Regions from separate parts of the Chromohalobacter sp. HP20-39 genome, predicted to be linked through region 2. Evidence: predicted binding sites of a transcription regulator. Region 2 holds the regulator's gene; the other holds the start of a gene.
What was found. The regulator sigma-54, encoded in region 2, starts transcription at its own class of promoters, with help from an activator protein. The targets are predictions, from matches to a motif close to TGGCACNNNNNTTGCTNT.
Positions count from the first base shown of each region.

Region 1: the regulator sigma-54 is predicted to act here: its motif matches at 5,099-5,116, upstream of RVY79_RS10710 (nitrate reductase).

Region 1 covers NZ_JAWHTP010000004.1:258,508-266,633, forward strand. The annotation lists gene iadA (beta-aspartyl-peptidase) at 1-340, shown strand, start outside; gene nirD (nitrite reductase small subunit NirD) at 377-739, opposite strand; gene nirB (nitrite reductase large subunit NirB) at 766-3,315, opposite strand; gene RVY79_RS10705 (NAD(P)/FAD-dependent oxidoreductase) at 3,452-4,693, opposite strand; gene RVY79_RS10710 (nitrate reductase) at 5,286-7,982, shown strand; gene cobA (uroporphyrinogen-III C-methyltransferase) at 7,948-8,126, shown strand, end outside.
Region 2 covers NZ_JAWHTP010000003.1:216,332-224,457, forward strand. The annotation lists gene rapZ (RNase adapter RapZ) at 1-288, opposite strand, end outside; gene ptsN (PTS IIA-like nitrogen regulatory protein PtsN) at 330-806, opposite strand; gene hpf (ribosome hibernation-promoting factor, HPF/YfiA family) at 813-1,121, opposite strand; gene RVY79_RS07605 (RNA polymerase factor sigma-54) at 1,258-2,691, opposite strand; gene lptB (LPS export ABC transporter ATP-binding protein) at 2,816-3,541, opposite strand; gene lptA (lipopolysaccharide transport periplasmic protein LptA) at 3,587-4,111, opposite strand; gene lptC (LPS export ABC transporter periplasmic protein LptC) at 4,108-4,695, opposite strand; gene RVY79_RS07625 (KdsC family phosphatase) at 4,704-5,246, opposite strand; gene RVY79_RS07630 (KpsF/GutQ family sugar-phosphate isomerase) at 5,256-6,236, opposite strand; gene RVY79_RS07635 (ATP-binding cassette domain-containing protein) at 6,381-7,232, shown strand; gene mlaE (lipid asymmetry maintenance ABC transporter permease subunit MlaE) at 7,229-8,011, shown strand; gene mlaD (outer membrane lipid asymmetry maintenance protein MlaD) at 8,008-8,126, shown strand, end outside.

The DNA of each region.
Region 1 (8,126 bases), on a different contig from region 2:
ACTCGAGCATGGCGTGCCCGCGGCACGCATTACGCTGAGCTCGGACTGCAATGGCAGCCTGCCGGAATTCGATGCCGATGGTACCTATGTGGGCATGCAGGTAGCGCGCAATACGGCGCTGATCGCGGATTGGCAGCGGCTCGTGCATGACGAGGTATTGCCACTCGAATCGGCGCTGGGGCTGCTGACCACTAACGTTGCCCGCGTGCTGGGCCTGCATGCTCACAAGGGACGCTTGGCGCTGGGCTTCGACGCCGATATCACCTTGCTCGATCGCGCCCTGCGTCCCCAGCGTACTTTCGTCGCGGGACGCTGCGTATACGGTGATATTGCTGAATAGGCATCGTCCGAAAAGTGCCTAGGTCATTGTCCTTCGTCATGCCCTGATCATGACGTCATCGCCTTCGAGCTTGACCTCCCAGGTACGTAGGTGGACGTTTTCGTCCTCTACGCACACGCCGTCAGCGAGGCGAAAGTGCTGCTTGTAGATCGGCGAGGCGATGACCGGTTCGCCTTTTATATCGCCGACGATACCGCGTGCGATGACGTTGGCATTGGAAAACGGGTCGTGGTTGTCCACGGCGTAGACTTCGGGCGTTTGGCCGGGGAGATACAGGAGCGCGACTTGCGTGTCGGTGCTGGCCAGCCAGGCGGCGACGCCGGAGCGGGCCACCAGATCGGCCCTTGAGCACAGCGTCTTCCAGGTCACGTCGCTTTTGAGGGCTGCTGCAGTGTTCATGGTGTTCTCCTTTTTTGTCTGATAGCTCATGCAGGCCTGAGCTGGCCGCGCTCCTCGGTCACGATAATGTCCGGGTCGGGGCTGTCATCATTGACGAAGGTGCGGAAGCGCTTGAGTTTTTCCGGATCGGACAGGGTGTTCGCCCATTCGCATTCGTAGGTGTCGATGACGTGCTGCATCTGGGCTTCGAGTTCGTCACCGAGGCCGAGGCTATCGTCGATCACCACCTCCTTGAGGTAGTCGAGTCCTCCTTCCAGGTTCTCGCGCCACACCGAGGTGCGCTGCAGGCGGTCGGCGGTGCGGATGTAGAACATCAAGAAGCGGTCGATGGTGCGAATCAGCTGGGCGTCGTCGAGGTCGGTGGCGAAGAGTTCGCCATGGCGCGGGCGCATGCCGCCGTTGCCGCAGACATAGAGGTTCCAGCCATGTTCGGTGGCGATCACGCCGACATCCTTGCTCTGCGCCTCGGCACATTCGCGCGTGCAACCCGAGACGGCGAACTTGAGTTTGTGCGGCGAGCGTAGCCCCTTGTAGCGCTCCTCGAGATAGATCGCCATGCCCACGCTGTCTTGCACGCCGTAACGGCACCAGGTGCTGCCCACGCAGGATTTCACCGTGCGCGTGGCCTTGCCGTAGGCATGACCAGTCTCGAAGCCGGCCTCGATCAGCTCGCCCCAGATATCCGGGAGCTGATGGAGTTGTGCGCCGAACAGGTCGACACGTTGACCACCGGTGATCTTGGTGTAGAGCCCGTACTTCTTGCCGACTTCGCCCAGTACGATCAGCTTCTCGGGGGTGACCTCGCCGCCGGGGATGCGTGGAACGACCGAGTAGGTGCCGTTCTTCTGCATGTTGGCCATGAAGGTGTCGTTGGTGTCCTGCAACGGCACGTGGGCGGCATCGGTAATCGGTTCGTTGAAGCAGGCGGCGAGTATCGAGGCCACGGCGGGTTTGCAGATATCGCAGCCGAGCTTCGGGGCTGATGAAGAGCCAAGCTGCGGGGCTGATGAAGCGCCCAGGCCATGACCGGATGACGTGCCGTGCTTCTCGATCAGCTCGCTGAAGGTCTTGATGCCTTCCACGCGGACGATGGAATAGAGCTCTTGGCGGGTGTGCGCGAAGTGCTCGCACAGCGATTGGTCGACCTCCACGCCGCGCGCTTCCAGTTCATGATCGACGACGCTCTTGAGCAGCGCCGCGCAACCGCCGCAGCCGGTGCTGGCCTTGGTCTCGCCCTTGACGCTGGCCAGATCCAGGGCGCCGGCGTCGAGCGTGGCGCAGATATCGCCCTTGGTGACGTTGTGGCACGAGCAGATCGTGGCCGTCTCGGGCAGCGCGTCCGGCCCCAGGGTGGGGGCGCCGTCACTGGAAGGCAGGATCAGTGAGGCTGGGTCCTCGGGGAGTTCGAGGCCGTTGGCATAGTACTGCATCAGGGTGTCGTAGCTGGCGTTGTCGCCGACCAGCATGGCGCCGAGGAGTTTCTTGGCGTCGCTGGACACCACCAGCTTGCGGTATTCCTGCTTGATCTCATCGAGGTAGCGGAAGGTGCGTGCGCCGGGCGTGCGTTCGCCATGGGCATCGCCGATGGCGCCGACATCCACGCCCAGCAGCTTGAGCTTGGTGCTCATGTCCGCACCGCTAAAGGTCACGTCGCCTTCGGTCAGCGTGGCGGCGGCGGCCTTGGCCATCTGATAGCCCGGCGCGACCAGTCCGAAGATGCTTTCCTGCCACAGGGCGACTTCGCCGACGGCGAGGATCGCTGGGTCGCTGGTCAGGCAGCGATCGTCGATGACGATGCCGCCGCGCTCGCCTATCTCCAGGGCGCAGTCACGCGCCAGTTGATCACGCGGCCGGATGCCGGCGGAGAACACGATGAGATCGGTTTCCAGCACTTTGTCGTCCTGGAAGACCATGCGGTGAAAGCTGGCCTCGCCGTCTTCGATGCGCTGTGTAGCGCGGCCGGTGAGTACTTGTACGCCCAGTGCTTCGATCTTCTCGCGCAGTAGCGCACCGCCCTCGGTATCGACCTGCATGGGCATCAGGCGCGGCGCGAATTCGACCACGGCCGTGTCCAGGTCCAGCCCACGCAGCGCGTTGGCGGCTTCCAGCCCCAGCAAGCCGCCGCCCACCACCACGCCGGTATTGGCATCGGTGGCGGCGTCGCGGATTGCGTCGAGGTCGTCCAGGGTGCGGTAGACCAGACACTTCTCACGCTCGTTGCCGGGAATCGGCGGCACGAAAGGATAGGAGCCGGTTGCCAGCACCAGCCGGTCATAGGGGTAGCGGGCGTGATCGGTCACCACTTCGGCGGCGTCGCGGTCGATGGCGGTCACGCTGTCGTGAAGGCGCAGTTCGATGCCGTGTTCGGCGTAGTAGTCGGCACTCGAGAGCGCCAGTGACTGCGCATCGCGGCCGCTGAAGTATTCGGAAAGGTGGACGCGGTCATAGGCCGGGTGGCGTTCCTCGCCGAACACGGTGATGGCGTATTGACGATGGGCGCCGAGCTCGACGAGTTGCTCGATCAGGTGATGGCCGACCATGCCGTTGCCGATGATAACCAGTTGTTGTTTGCTCATGGATAATAACTCCTATCCCAATGTCGGCGATGAAACGTGACGGCCCGGGGCAAGGCCATTGCGAAGGCGCTGTATGCTACGAATGACCTTCGCGCCGGCCAGCCCTCGGGCCGCATGAAAAATGTCTTGGGGAGCACTAGGCGGCCTCCTCGAGTAGCGGTTGCGCGTCGTGCTCGCCGAACAGCAGCGCCTGGCGGCAGGTGCTCAGGTCGCGCTGGGCGAGGGATTGTTGGAAGTACCATGGGCCGGCGGTGGTATCGCCGTAGAGCACGGCGCCTTCCAGACGGCCATTGCGCAGCAGCAGGCGGCGGTAGTCGCCGTGCTGCGGGTCGTGATAAGTGAGTACGTCGTGCTCGGGTGCGGGCGTGATGGGGCCGAAGGCGTACAGCGAGATCCCGCTAACCTTGAGCTTGGTGGCGCAGGGCCGTTCGCGGTAGGGCTCGGGGGTGTCGCCGCACAACCGTGCGGCGAGGACCTCGGCCTGGCGCCAGATGGGCTCGATCAGGCCGTAGGTGGTGCCCTCGAACTCGCAGCATTCGCCCAGCGCCGAGATGCGCGGATCATGGGTGCTCAGATAGGCGTTGACCTGGATGCCTCGCCCGGTCGCGAGGCCCAGGGTCTCGGCGAGGGCGATATGCGGGACGATGCCGATGGCCTCGACCACGCCATCGGCCGCCAGCGTGGTGCCGTCTTCAAGTGCCACGCCGGCCACATGGCGGCCCTCGGCATCTGCTTCGTAATGGGCGAGCCTTGCGCCGGTGATGACGTCGAGCCCGCGTGCGCGGAGTTCGTCGGCGAGCATATCGGCGGCGGTGACGTCGAGCTGGCGGTTCATCAGGTGCGGACTGCGATGCAATACACTCACCGTCATGCCGCGCTTGCGTAGTCCTTCGGCAGCCTCCAGGCCCAGCAGGCCGCCACCGAGTACCACGGCGCGGCCGCCGGTATCGGCCAGACGCGCCAGCCGCTCGCCGTCACGCAGGTCGCGAAAGGTGTGGATGCCGTCGAGGTCGTCGCCCGGCACGCCGGGGCGCGCCGCTTGCGAACCGGTGGCCAGCACCAGTCGGTCATAGCCGAGGCGGCGTTGCCGGTCGGTGGTCAGGGTGCGCGCTTGGCGATCGATGTCGGCGACGCGTTCGCCAGCGATCAGGGTCACGCCGTGCGTCGTGTACCAGTCACGTTCGCGCAGCGTCAGCGCCTCACGGTCCATCTCGCCGGCCAGCCATGGCGAGAGCAGGATGCGGTTATAGGCCGTCTCCGGTTCATCGCCGAGGATGGTGATGTGACGCGGCCGATGGGGATGCGCCAGCACGCGCTCGAGCAAGCGATGCCCGGCCATGCCGTTGCCGACGATCACTAGATGTTCGTCTGCGCTCATGCCCCTTGCCTCCCTGAAAATGTACAGCAGAAACGCAAAGGCGCCTGACACCCGATGGGGAAATCGGATGCCAGGCGCCTTTGCCTGAAGGTAATCGTGTTGTCATGAGCCGTGTGTTGGCTCCGGCGGCGCGAGATGGTGCATCTCAAGCCCAAGGGGTCGACGTTGACCCGCCTTGTCCTGATGTATGCCAGAGGTGTGCCAATCGCCCGCCAAGGCTTTCTTTTCAGACGCTTGGGTGATTTCGACAGGGTGTGCCGGTGGCGGTGCATGGTGAGACGTGCGCGCTGGCTGTGCGCATGGCGAGCAAATTGCACCAGGCTGGTGCCTTTCGATGTCGGGAGGGGAATGCAAGACAACCAAGTACCACTGCAAGTGGTTGTTTAAAAGGCATTAGAACAAAGGTGGCGCTGGATTTGCAGACGTGGCGTACGTCATTTTTTCGGCCACGGCGCGCCGAAAACGCCAACGGCGGCGAGACGCAATTCATCATTGGCGGGCGGCCTGCACGGTCGTCCTACCAGGCAAAGAGGCCTGATCCTGCTGCGGCGGGGTCGGGCCTCTTGCGTTTGCAGGCGGAGGGCGAGATAGCATGCAGCAGCACACGACCTGCCCCTATTGCGGCGTCGGTTGCGGCGTCACGGCAACCCTCGAGGACGGCGTCGTGACCGGCGTCGAAGGCGACCGGGAGCATCCCGCCAACTATGGGCGGCTGTGCGTGAAAGGCTCGGCGTTGCATGAAACGCTGGGCGATCACGGGCGTCTGCTTGCACCACGCGTGGATGGACGCGAGGTGAGTTGGGACGACGCGCTCGCGCAGGTGGCGAACCGCCTGGTGGCGGTGCGCGAACGTCACGGCGGTGAAGCGATTGCCGGCTATCTCTCCGGACAGTTGCTGACCGAGGACTATTACGCCGCCAACAAGCTGTTCAAGGGCTTTCTGGGCTCGCCGCATCTGGATACCAATTCACGGCTGTGCATGGCCTCGGCGGTGGCGGGGTACAAGCGAGCCTTCGGGGCCGATGCCGTACCGTGCAATTACGAGGACCTGGAAGAGGCCGAGCTGGTGGTGCTGGTGGGCTCCAACCTAGCGTGGAATCATCCGGTGATGTTCCAGCGTTTGCGCACCGCCAAGCAGCGCAACCCGTTATTGCGCGTGGTGGTCATCGATCCGCGCGTGACCGATACCTGTGAGGTCGCCGATCTCTATCTGCCGCTCAAGCCGGGCAGCGATGCGCGGCTCTTCAATGGCTTGCTGGCCTTCATGGCCGACAAGGACAAGCTGGATGCGGTCTATCTGGAACGCCACACCCAGGGGCTGGACGAGGCCTTGGCGGCGGCCCGGAACGAAGCGACGACGCTTGCCGCCATCGCCGACGATTGCGAATTGGATGCCGAGGCGCTGGAAACCTTCTACTACTGGTTCGCCTCGCAATTGCACGTGGTGACGCTGTATTCCCAGGGCGTCAATCAGTCCTCGAGCGGCACCGACAAGTGCAACGCCATCATCAATTGCCATCTGGCGGGCGGTAAGCTCGGCCTACCCGGTGCGGGGCCGTTTTCGATCACCGGCCAGCCCAATGCCATGGGCGGGCGCGAGGTGGGGGGCCTGGCGAACCAGCTCGCCGCGCATATGGATTACCACACCCCAGGGGCCCAGTCGCTGGTGACGGAATTCTGGCATGCGCCTCATCTACCGGACGGCCCGGGGCTCAAGGCCGTCGAGCTCTTCGAGGCCATCGAGCGTGACGAGATCCAGGCTTTGTGGATCATGGCCACCAATCCCGTGGTCAGCCTGCCGGATGCCGACCGTGCCAAGCGTGCCCTGGCGAAATGCCCGCTGGTGATCGTCTCCGAATGCATGGCGGATACCGACACTCTGGCGTATGCCGACATCGTGCTGCCGGCCAGTTCCTGGGCAGAGAAAGACGGCACCGTGACCAACTCCGAGCGGCGGATCTCGCGCCAGCGTGGCATGTTGCCGCCGCCCGGTGAGGCGCGCCACGACTGGTGGATCATCACCCAGGTCGCCAGATATCTGGGGTATGAGGAAGCGTTCGCTTACAGCCATCCCCGCGACATCTTCGTCGAGCACGCGCGACTTTCCGGCCACGCCAACCGGGCCGATGGTGTGCCGCGTGTGTTCGATATTTCCGCCCTGGCGGGGCTGGATCGCGCCGCCTACGATGCCCTGGCGCCAATTCAGTGGCCGGTGACCGAGGCCGCGCCAGACGGTACCGCGCGGCTGTTCGAGGACGGCTGCTTCGCCACACCGGATGGGCGCGCGCGACTGGTCGCGGTGACGCCGCATGCGCCGCGCCAGGCCGTCAGTGGCGCGCATCCGTTGCGCCTCAACAGCGGACGCGTGCGCGATCAGTGGCACACCATGACGCGCACCGGCCGTGCCCCACGCTTGCTCAATCATCGCGCCGAGCCCTACGTCGATCTGCATCCCGATGATGCCGAGGCCGCCGGCGTCGCGGATGGCGGCCTGGCACGGCTTTACAACGCCCACGGCGAAGCCCGGGTGCGGGCGCGCGTGGCGACGGCGCAGCGTCGGGGAGAGGCCTTCATGCCGATCCACTGGAACGCGCAGTTCAGCAATGCCGGGCGCGTGGGCACGCTCTTTGCCGCGCATACCGATCCCGTCTCCGGACAGCCCGAAACCAAGCATGGCGCCGTCGCGTTGGCACCGCTGGCCATCGCCAAGGAAGCGACGCTGCTGGTGGCGAACGATAGCGGCGCGTTGTCCGAGCGCGCATCGCTCGCTTATTGGGCGCGCATGCCGCTTGAGCATGCCGAGCGCTGGCAATTGGCCAGCGAGGCGGACGCCTCACCGCGTGACTGGCCGGCCTGGTGCGCCGAGCAGTTCGGGGTGGCGGCGACGCTCTGGAGCGAGGACGCCGCAAGCGGGCGGCTGCGCGCGGCAGGAGTTCGCGACGGGCGCCTGGTGTGGTGGCTGATGGTTGGCCCACCCAGCGAATTGCCGGGGTTGGCCTGGCTCGATGCCCGCTTCGGCGATATCGCGCTGGAAACCGAGCAGCGGCGTCGCGTGCTGGCAGGATGTGCCTCCGGCGAGGCCGACACGGGGCCGGTGGTGTGCAGTTGCCATCAGGTCGGTGCCACGGCGATCCGCGAGGCGATTCGCGGTGGCGATACCGATGTCGATGCGCTGGGCGCGCGCCTGGCCTGCGGGACCCAGTGCGGTTCCTGCATTCCCGAACTCAAGTCATTGCTCGAAGAGGAGGTGGCGCATGTTGGGACTGATGAAGCACTGGAAACGGCCTGATACATCCATCGCAAGCGTGAGCGCCTTGCTGGCGCGCTGGTGGCCCGGCACGCGGGAAGATCGCAGCGCGGCGCCGCCCACCCACACGTCGGCGGCGGGACGCGCCACGCGACCCGGCCATGTCTATCTGGTGGGGGCCGGAGC
Region 2 (8,126 bases):
CAATATGCGCGAATCGGCGGTCAGATAGACGACTTGGCACTGGATGCCTCGGGCGCGAATCTCTTCGAGCAGCACTGGAAAGCGCCGCAGGGCGTCGGGAAGGTTACGTGCGTCGATACTTACCGCGATGTGCGTGCGCGACGGCGGACCTTCACGCAGTTCATCGATCAGAGGTGCCATGAGACTGGCCGGCAGGTTGTCGATCGCGTAGTAACCGAGATCCTCGAGTGCCTGCAGGGCAATCGATTTGCCGGAGCCAGAACGGCCGCTGATGATCACGAGCTGCATGGGCGCCCCTTGTGTTGCGCGAGTATCAGTTTACGCGGGTGTCAGTTTGCGCTGGTATCGTGCTGTCGGATGGCTTCGATCAGAGTGTCGTAAAGCTGCCGTTGGGTCTGCGCCTGGCGTAGCCGGGTGCGGATGGCGCTATCGTTCATGATGGCGGCGACCTGGGCGAGCAACGACAAGTGTGCATCGTCGGCTTCTTCCGGCACCAGCAGGACGAATATCAAATCGACGGGATCGCCATCGGTGGCATCGAAGTCGATGGGCTCCTGCAGGCGGAGAAAGCCGGCGATCGGCTCCTTGCAGTGCGGATTGCGCGCATGCGGAATGGCGACACCATTGCCGATGCCCGTGCTGCCTAGCCGTTCTCGACCGATAAGACGCCCGAAGACTTCCTGGCTATCGAGGCTGGGTGCGTTCTGTGCGATGAAGGTGCTGAAAAACTCCAGCACACGCTTTTTGCTCCCCCCGGCGACGCCGAAGAGTGCGCGCTCGGGGGGTAGGATGCTTTCCAATGTCATGGCGGATTAACGGGCACCGGCGCCCTGAGCGCGTGCCTGCACCTTTTCCTTGTGTTTGACGAGTTGGCGATCGAGTTTGTCGGTTAAGGCGTCGATAGCGGCGTACATGTCGTCGCTTTGAGCATCGGCGTGAAGATCCGCACCCGCGGCATGAAGCGTGCATGCGGCCAAGTGACGTTCTTTCTCGATGGATAACGTGACTTGGACGGTAGTGATGTTGTCGTAATGGCGTTCCAGACGCGCGAGCTTTTCATTGACGTAGTCGCGTAGAGCATCGGTCAGTTCGATGTGATGACCGGTGATATTGGCTTGCATGGCACGCTCCTATTCCATCGGTTGGCTCTTCGATTGTAACCCTTTTTAGAGCGCTGCATAGCCCTGAGCAGGCGTTGGCTGACAAAGGTCGCGGCGAGTCTACGCAGCGTGGTAAGTGCGTGCAACTCGCCCTCCATCAGGCGAGTCGTTTGCGCTCACTGGAAGAAGGAATGCCCATCGCTTCACGGTACTTGGCGACGGTGCGTCGTGCGACCTGAATCCCGTCCTGGGCCAGCAGGTCGACGAGCTTGCTGTCGGATAGAGGCTTGCGTGGCGGCTCGTCACCGATCAATTTTTTCAGCCGCGCGCGGATTGCCGTGCTGGAATGAGCATCGGTTTCGCCTTGACCACCGACGTGGCTGGAAAAGAAGTATTTAAGCTCCAGGACGCCACGTGGGGTATGAATGAATTTCTGCGTGGTCACGCGGGAGATGGTCGATTCATGCATATCCACTGCGCTGGCGATATCGGCCAGGATCAGTGGTTTCATTGCTTCCTCGCCGTGTTCCAGGAAATCGAGCTGGCGCGCCATGATCTCCCGTCCCACGCGCAGCAAGGTGTCGTTACGGCTCGAGAGGCTCTTGAGCAACCATTTGGCTTCCTGCAGATGTTGCTTGAGAAAGGTATTGTCATCGCTCTTGTCGGCGCGCTTGATGAGCGCGGCGTAATCCGGCTGGATGCGTACCCGGGGGAGCGCCTCGGGATTGAGCTCGATGCGCCAGTCCTGTCGAACGCGGCGTGCGATCAGGTCGGGGATGACATAGTCGTTGCTGCTGTCCTCGAAGGCGAGGCCGGGCCGTGGATCGAGCGTGCGAACCAGCGCGATGACATGATCGAGTTCCTCCTCGTCGAGGCGCAGGCGCCGCTTGAGCAACTTGCGATCGTTGCCGGCCAGTGCCTCGAGGAACTGGCGTACCAGGCGTTTGGCCTGGGTCAGCAGCGGCATGTCCTCGGGTAGAGCACCGAGCTGCAACAATAGGCACTCGCGCAGATCGCGGGCACCGACACCGGTGGGATCGAACTGCTGCACGCGCATCATGACGTGTTCGACATCGCTGGTCTTGAGCCCGGAAAGGCCTTGGCCGCGAAGGCCCTCGACCAGTTCGTCGAGAGAGAGGGTGAGATAGCCGTCGGCACCCACGGCATCGATCAGGCTCTCGGCGATATCGCGGTCTTGCGGTGTCATGTCGGCCATGGCGAGTTGCCAAGCCAGGTGGTCATGCAGGCTGGTATGCGCGGTATTGCGCTCTATGTCGGGTCCTTCCTCGCTACTACCGCCTCCGCCCGTCAGCGAGGAGCCGGCATCTTGATAGGTGTCGCTCCATTCGCTATCCAGCGACAGGCTCTCAGGGATGTCGTCCGTCCAGTCATCCTCCTGCTGGGATTCGCTGACCTCGCGTTCGTCGAAGTTCTCTTCGAGTTCCAGCATGGGGTTGGAGTCGAGCGCTTGCTGAATCTCCTGGCGCAAGTCCAGCGTCGAGAGTTGCAAGAGCTGGATGGCTTGCTGTAATTGAGGCGTCATCGTCAGCTGGGTGCCGACGCGAAGCTGCAGCGTAGGTTTCATGGACATGGAGAATCGGTCGTCGCTTCCTGAAACGGTGCCCGTACGTTATCCCGCGACGACGTCACTTGCAAGAACGGAAGCAACAATCGTGCCATTTATATAAGCGCAGGGCGGTTCCAGTAGCTTGCGCTTACAGTCGGAACTCATGGCCGAGATAGACGTCGCGTACTTTCTGGTTGGCGAGGATGGCGTCGGCATGCCCCTCGGCGATGATCTGTCCGTCGCCGACGATATAGGCGTTATCACAGATATCCAGGGTTTCGCGGACGTTGTGGTCGGTGATCAAGACGCCGATATCACGATCGCGGAGTTGGCGAATGATGCTCTTTATCTCGCCGACGGAAATCGGATCAACCCCGGCAAAGGGTTCGTCGAGCAAGATGAAAGCGGGTTCGGTGGCCAGGGCGCGGGCGATCTCGACGCGACGGCGCTCCCCTCCGGACAGGCTCATGCCGGGGTTGTCACGGATGTGGGTGACATGGAACTCCTCGAGGAGGCGTTCGAGTTGCGCTTTGCGCGCGGCCTTGTCGAGATCGCGGCGTGTTTCGAGAATCGCCATGATGTTGTCGGCGACCGAGAGCTTGCGAAAGATCGATGCCTCTTGGGGAAGATAGCCGATGCCGGCGCGGGCGCGTTCGTGCATGGCGGCGTGGGACAGGTTGCGCTCGTCGATATGCACGCTGCCGGCGTCGGCACCGACCAGTCCGACAATCATGTAGAACGAGGTGGTCTTGCCGGCGCCATTGGGGCCGAGCAGACCGACGATGCTGCCCTGGCGTATGGTCAGGCTGATGTCATGCACCACGCGGCGGCCCTTGTAGCTCTTGGCGAGGTTGGCGGCGCTCAGGGTCTTCATGGGTGTCGGATCCTGCCTGGCTTGGATGAAGGAGTCACGGATATATCACTCGCTGTCGCGGGGCGTCAGCGTCATGCGTACGCGTTGATCGCCCTTGCCGTCATTGTCGGAGCGGGCGTGTACCTCTTGGCGGTCGAGAAAATATTCGACATAGGCGCCATTGAAGGTATCCCCGGCCTGGTGAAGTTCGGCATGATCAATGAGCTCCACACGCCGCTCAGCGGCATGATAAATCACAGTATCGCCCCAGCCTTTGGCCACGGGTTCGTCGGGAGCGGGTTTTTGTTCGAGATAGGCGCGTTCGCCATCGCTACCATGGGCGGTGACCGTGGAAACCTCGCCCTGCGCGTTGCGTTGAATTTCTACGCGTGCGGCCGTCAATTGCATGCTGCCTTGTTGCATATCGACATCGCCGGTGTAGACAGCAGTGCCAGCCTTGTCGTCGAGATCCAGTTGGTCAGCGGCGATCTCGATGGGCTGGCTGGCATCGCTTTCCAGTGCGAGCGCCGTGTGACTGGCGAGTCCCAGTGCGGCGCAGACCAGTGCCGTCTTCAATGGTCGTGTCATCATGATTCGTCCTCGGCAAGCTGTGGGTGGTGACCTCGCACATCACCGCTCAGACGCGCTTGATCAGTGTCGATCCAGGCATCGAAGCGATTGCCGCGCACGCGTTGCTCATGCTGCCGCAACACGGCCTCGGTGTCACTCCAGGCGTGGCCAGTGCTGGACTTGTAATGCAGCACGTCGGTGTTGAGACGCCAGCCCTGCTCGGGTTGTACGAGCTGGGCATGGCCGGTCAGGGTGAGCAGGTCGCGTTGCGGCCCGAGGCGCCCCTTATCGCCCGAAATATTCCATTGACGGCCTGCCGCGTCACGTATTGTAGCTTTCGGTGAAGTGGCGCGAATGACATCGTCGGCGGGAGTGTGCACGAGACGCGGCGATTTAAGCGTCTGGTGGGCAATACCTTGCTCGTTGAAGCGCGTCATGGTGACGCCCTCGAGGTAATAATCCGGCTCACCGGCGGAGTCGCTGGGGACGGGGCCGGGCGAAGAAGTGTTACGTTGTTCGACGATAGCCAAACCGATGCCGAGTATGACGAGGATCAGCAACAGTGCGATGCGCGTCCATTTACGAGAAGACAAGAAAGTCGGCATGGTCCTGTTCACTCTAGATCGTCAAGGTACGGTGCCAGGCTGGCGTCCCAGTGTCCCTGGCAGCTCAGCAAGGCATCACAGATTTCGCGTACCGCGCCTTGACCACCCGGGCGCGACGGAATCCAGTCGGCGTGCTCGCGCACATAGTCCGGTGCATTGCTCACGCTCAGGCCGAGCCCTGCGGCGCGAATAGCGGTCAGGTCCGGCAAGTCGTCGCCGCAGTAGGCGACTGACTTCATCGGTAGAGCGAGCTGTTCACATAGGGCTTGAAGCGCCACCAGTTTATCCTCCCGCCCTTGCTGGACATAGGCGATATCCAGTGCCTCGGCCCGTCGGCTGACCATGGACGATTCGCGCCCGGTGATCAACGCGACGACGACGCCGCTTTGCTGCAGCAGCTTGATGCCGAGGCCGTCGAGAATGTTGAAACACTTGGTTTCCTGACCATCGCTTTGAAAGTGCAGCGTGCCATCGGTGAGTACACCATCCACGTCCAGCGCCAGTAAGCGGATGCCTCGTGCCTTGGCACGCCAGTCGGCGGAATGCGTCATAGGGGCTCCTCAAATGACGCCGCTGGCCAGTAGGTCGTGCATATGCAGCGCCCCGACCGGGCGGCCTTCGTCGTCGACCACGGCGAGTGCCGTGATGCGGTTATCTTCCATGATCTTGACGGCCTCGGCGGCGAGCAGCTCCGGCCGGATGGTTTTACCGCCATGGGTCATGACGTCATCGACACACAAGCTGCGCAGGTCATCATGGCGGTCGAGAGTGCGCCGCAGGTCACCATCGGTGTAGATGCCGGCCAGATGACCGGCCTCATCGATTACGCAGGTGAAGCCTAGGCCCTGGCGGGTGATTTCCAGCAAGGCGTCGCGTAGTGGACTGCCCAGCGCGACGCGGGGCAGGCGCTCGCCGTGATGCATGAGGTCTTCGACCCTGAGCAGCAGGCGTCGCCCTAGGCTACCGCCGGGATGCGACAGGGCAAAATCTTCTGCGGTGAAACCGCGTGCTTCGAGCAACGCCACTGCCAAGGCATCGCCCATGGCTAGCGCGGCGGTCGTCGAGGTAGTCGGCGCGAGGTCAAGCGGGCAGGCCTCGCGGGCCACGGCGGTGTCCAGGTGCGCTTCGGCGTGGCGTGCCAGGCTCGAGCCAGGGCGCCCGGTCATGCTGACTAGAGGAGTTCCCATGCGCTTGAGAAGTGGTAGCAGTGCCGTGACTTCGGCGGTTTCGCCCGAGTTGGAGAGGGCCAGGACGACGTCACGGGGTGTGATCATGCCCATGTCGCCGTGGCTGGCCTCGCCGGGATGGACGAAAAAGGACGGTGTACCGGTGCTGGCCAGGGTTGCGGCGATCTTGCGGGCGACATGCCCGGATTTGCCCATGCCGGTGACGACGACGCGCCCTTCGCAGTTCAGAAATAGCCGGCAGGCATGGTCGAAGCCCTCGTCGAGGCGGTCGATCAATGCCGCGATGGCTTGTGATTCGAGTGTCAGCGTGCGTCGCGCGCTGGCTCGATAATCTTGCTCGGTAACAGTGTTCATGATGGTGATTGTTGCCCTTCGCGGCCTTGGGCTCAAGCTTCGCCGGTCTCGGGAGAGCAGCGAGCGAATTGGGGCGCTCATTAAACGCACTCGGCGAGAGTGTTGCAAGGCGAGGCTGGCGGTGATCGCCAGAGTTAGGATACGATGTTCGATAATTATCGAGACGTGGATGAGCCTTACGTGACTGACACGACCCTGGTCGATGTCGAGGGGTTGCATTTCTCGCGGGGTGAGAATGACATCTTTCGTGGCGTCGACCTGAGTATTCCCAAAGGCAAGATTACTGCGGTCATGGGCCCCAGTGGTACGGGCAAGACCACGCTGCTCAAGTTGATCGGTGGTCAGTTGGTGCCGGATGCCGGGCGTGTGTGCATCGCCGGTGAGGATGTGCATCGCCTGTCCCGCCGTGCGTTGTTTCGCATGCGGCGGCGCATGGGTATGTTGTTCCAAAGTGGCGCGCTTTTTTCGGATTTGAACGTTTTCGAGAATGTGGCGTTTCCGCTGCGCGTGCATACCGACCTGCCGGAAACCATGGTGCGGGATATCGTGCTGATGAAGCTGCAGGCGGTGGGCTTGCGCGGGGCGCGCAATCTGTCGCCGGCGGAGCTTTCCGGTGGTATGGCCAGGCGGGTGGCGCTGGCGCGCGCCGTGGCGCTCGATCCCGAATTGGTGCTTTACGACGAGCCGTTCGTGGGCCAGGACCCGATTTCTAAGGGCGTGCTGGTAGAGCTGATCAAGACGGTCAATCAAGCCTTGGGGCTGACGGCAGTCATCGTGTCGCATGATATCAAAGAGACGCTATCCATCGCGGATTACGTGTATATCATCGCCGACGGCCAGGTCATGGCGCATGGCACGCCGCAGACGCTGGACGTCAATCGCGACGCGCGCGTCAAGCAATTCGTGCATGGCGAGCCCGATGGCCCGGTGCCGTTTCATTATCCGGCGCCCGATTTTTATCGCGATATTCTGGCCACCAGAGGAGAGGGTCCATGATCCGGTCTATTATGTCGCTCGGCCGGGGAACGCTCGAGGCGTTGAGTGCGTTGGGCCGGGCGGCGGTGTTTTTGGCGCAGTCGGTGCTGGCCGTTCCATCGCGCGAGGGATGGCACCTGTGGCTGCGACAAATGCATTTCATCGGCGTCATGTCGCTGGCGATCGTGCTGGTGTCGGGGCTTTTCATCGGCATGGTGCTGGGCTTGCAGGGGTTCACGATTCTGGTCGGCTTCGGTGCGGAGGATGCGCTCGGACAAATGGTGGCACTGTCGCTGTTGCGTGAGCTGGGGCCGGTGGTAACGGCTTTGTTGTTTGCGGGGCGTGCCGGTTCGGCGCTGACGGCCGAGATCGGGCTTATGAAAGCGACCGAGCAATTGACCAGCATGGAAATGATCGGGGTTGATCCGCTACGGCGTATCGTGGCACCGCGCCTATGGGCGGGATTTGTCTCGATGCCGCTGTTGACCGTGGGCTTCAGTGTAGTGGGCATCTGGGGCGGTTATCTGGTCGGCGTCCAGTGGTTAGGCGTGTTTGACGGCTCCTATTGGAGCAACATGCAGAGTAACGTCGCGTTCGTCGACGATATTCTCAACGGCATGCTCAAGAGTGTGGTGTTTGGCCTCGTGGTCACCTGGATCGCGGTGTTTCAGGGCTATGATTTGATCCCCACGTCGGAAGGTATCTCGCGGGCCACGACCCGTACGGTGGTCTATTCCTCCCTGGCGGTGCTCGGACTCGATTTCGTGCTGACCGCGCTGATGTTTGGAGAACTTGGATGAAGCGCAGCAAGATGATGGAGTTCGGCGTGGGACTGTTCGTCCTGGCCGGCATTCTGGGCATGGTCTTTCTCGGCTTGCGAGTCAGCGGCCTCAGCTTTGGCATGCCGCAAGATAC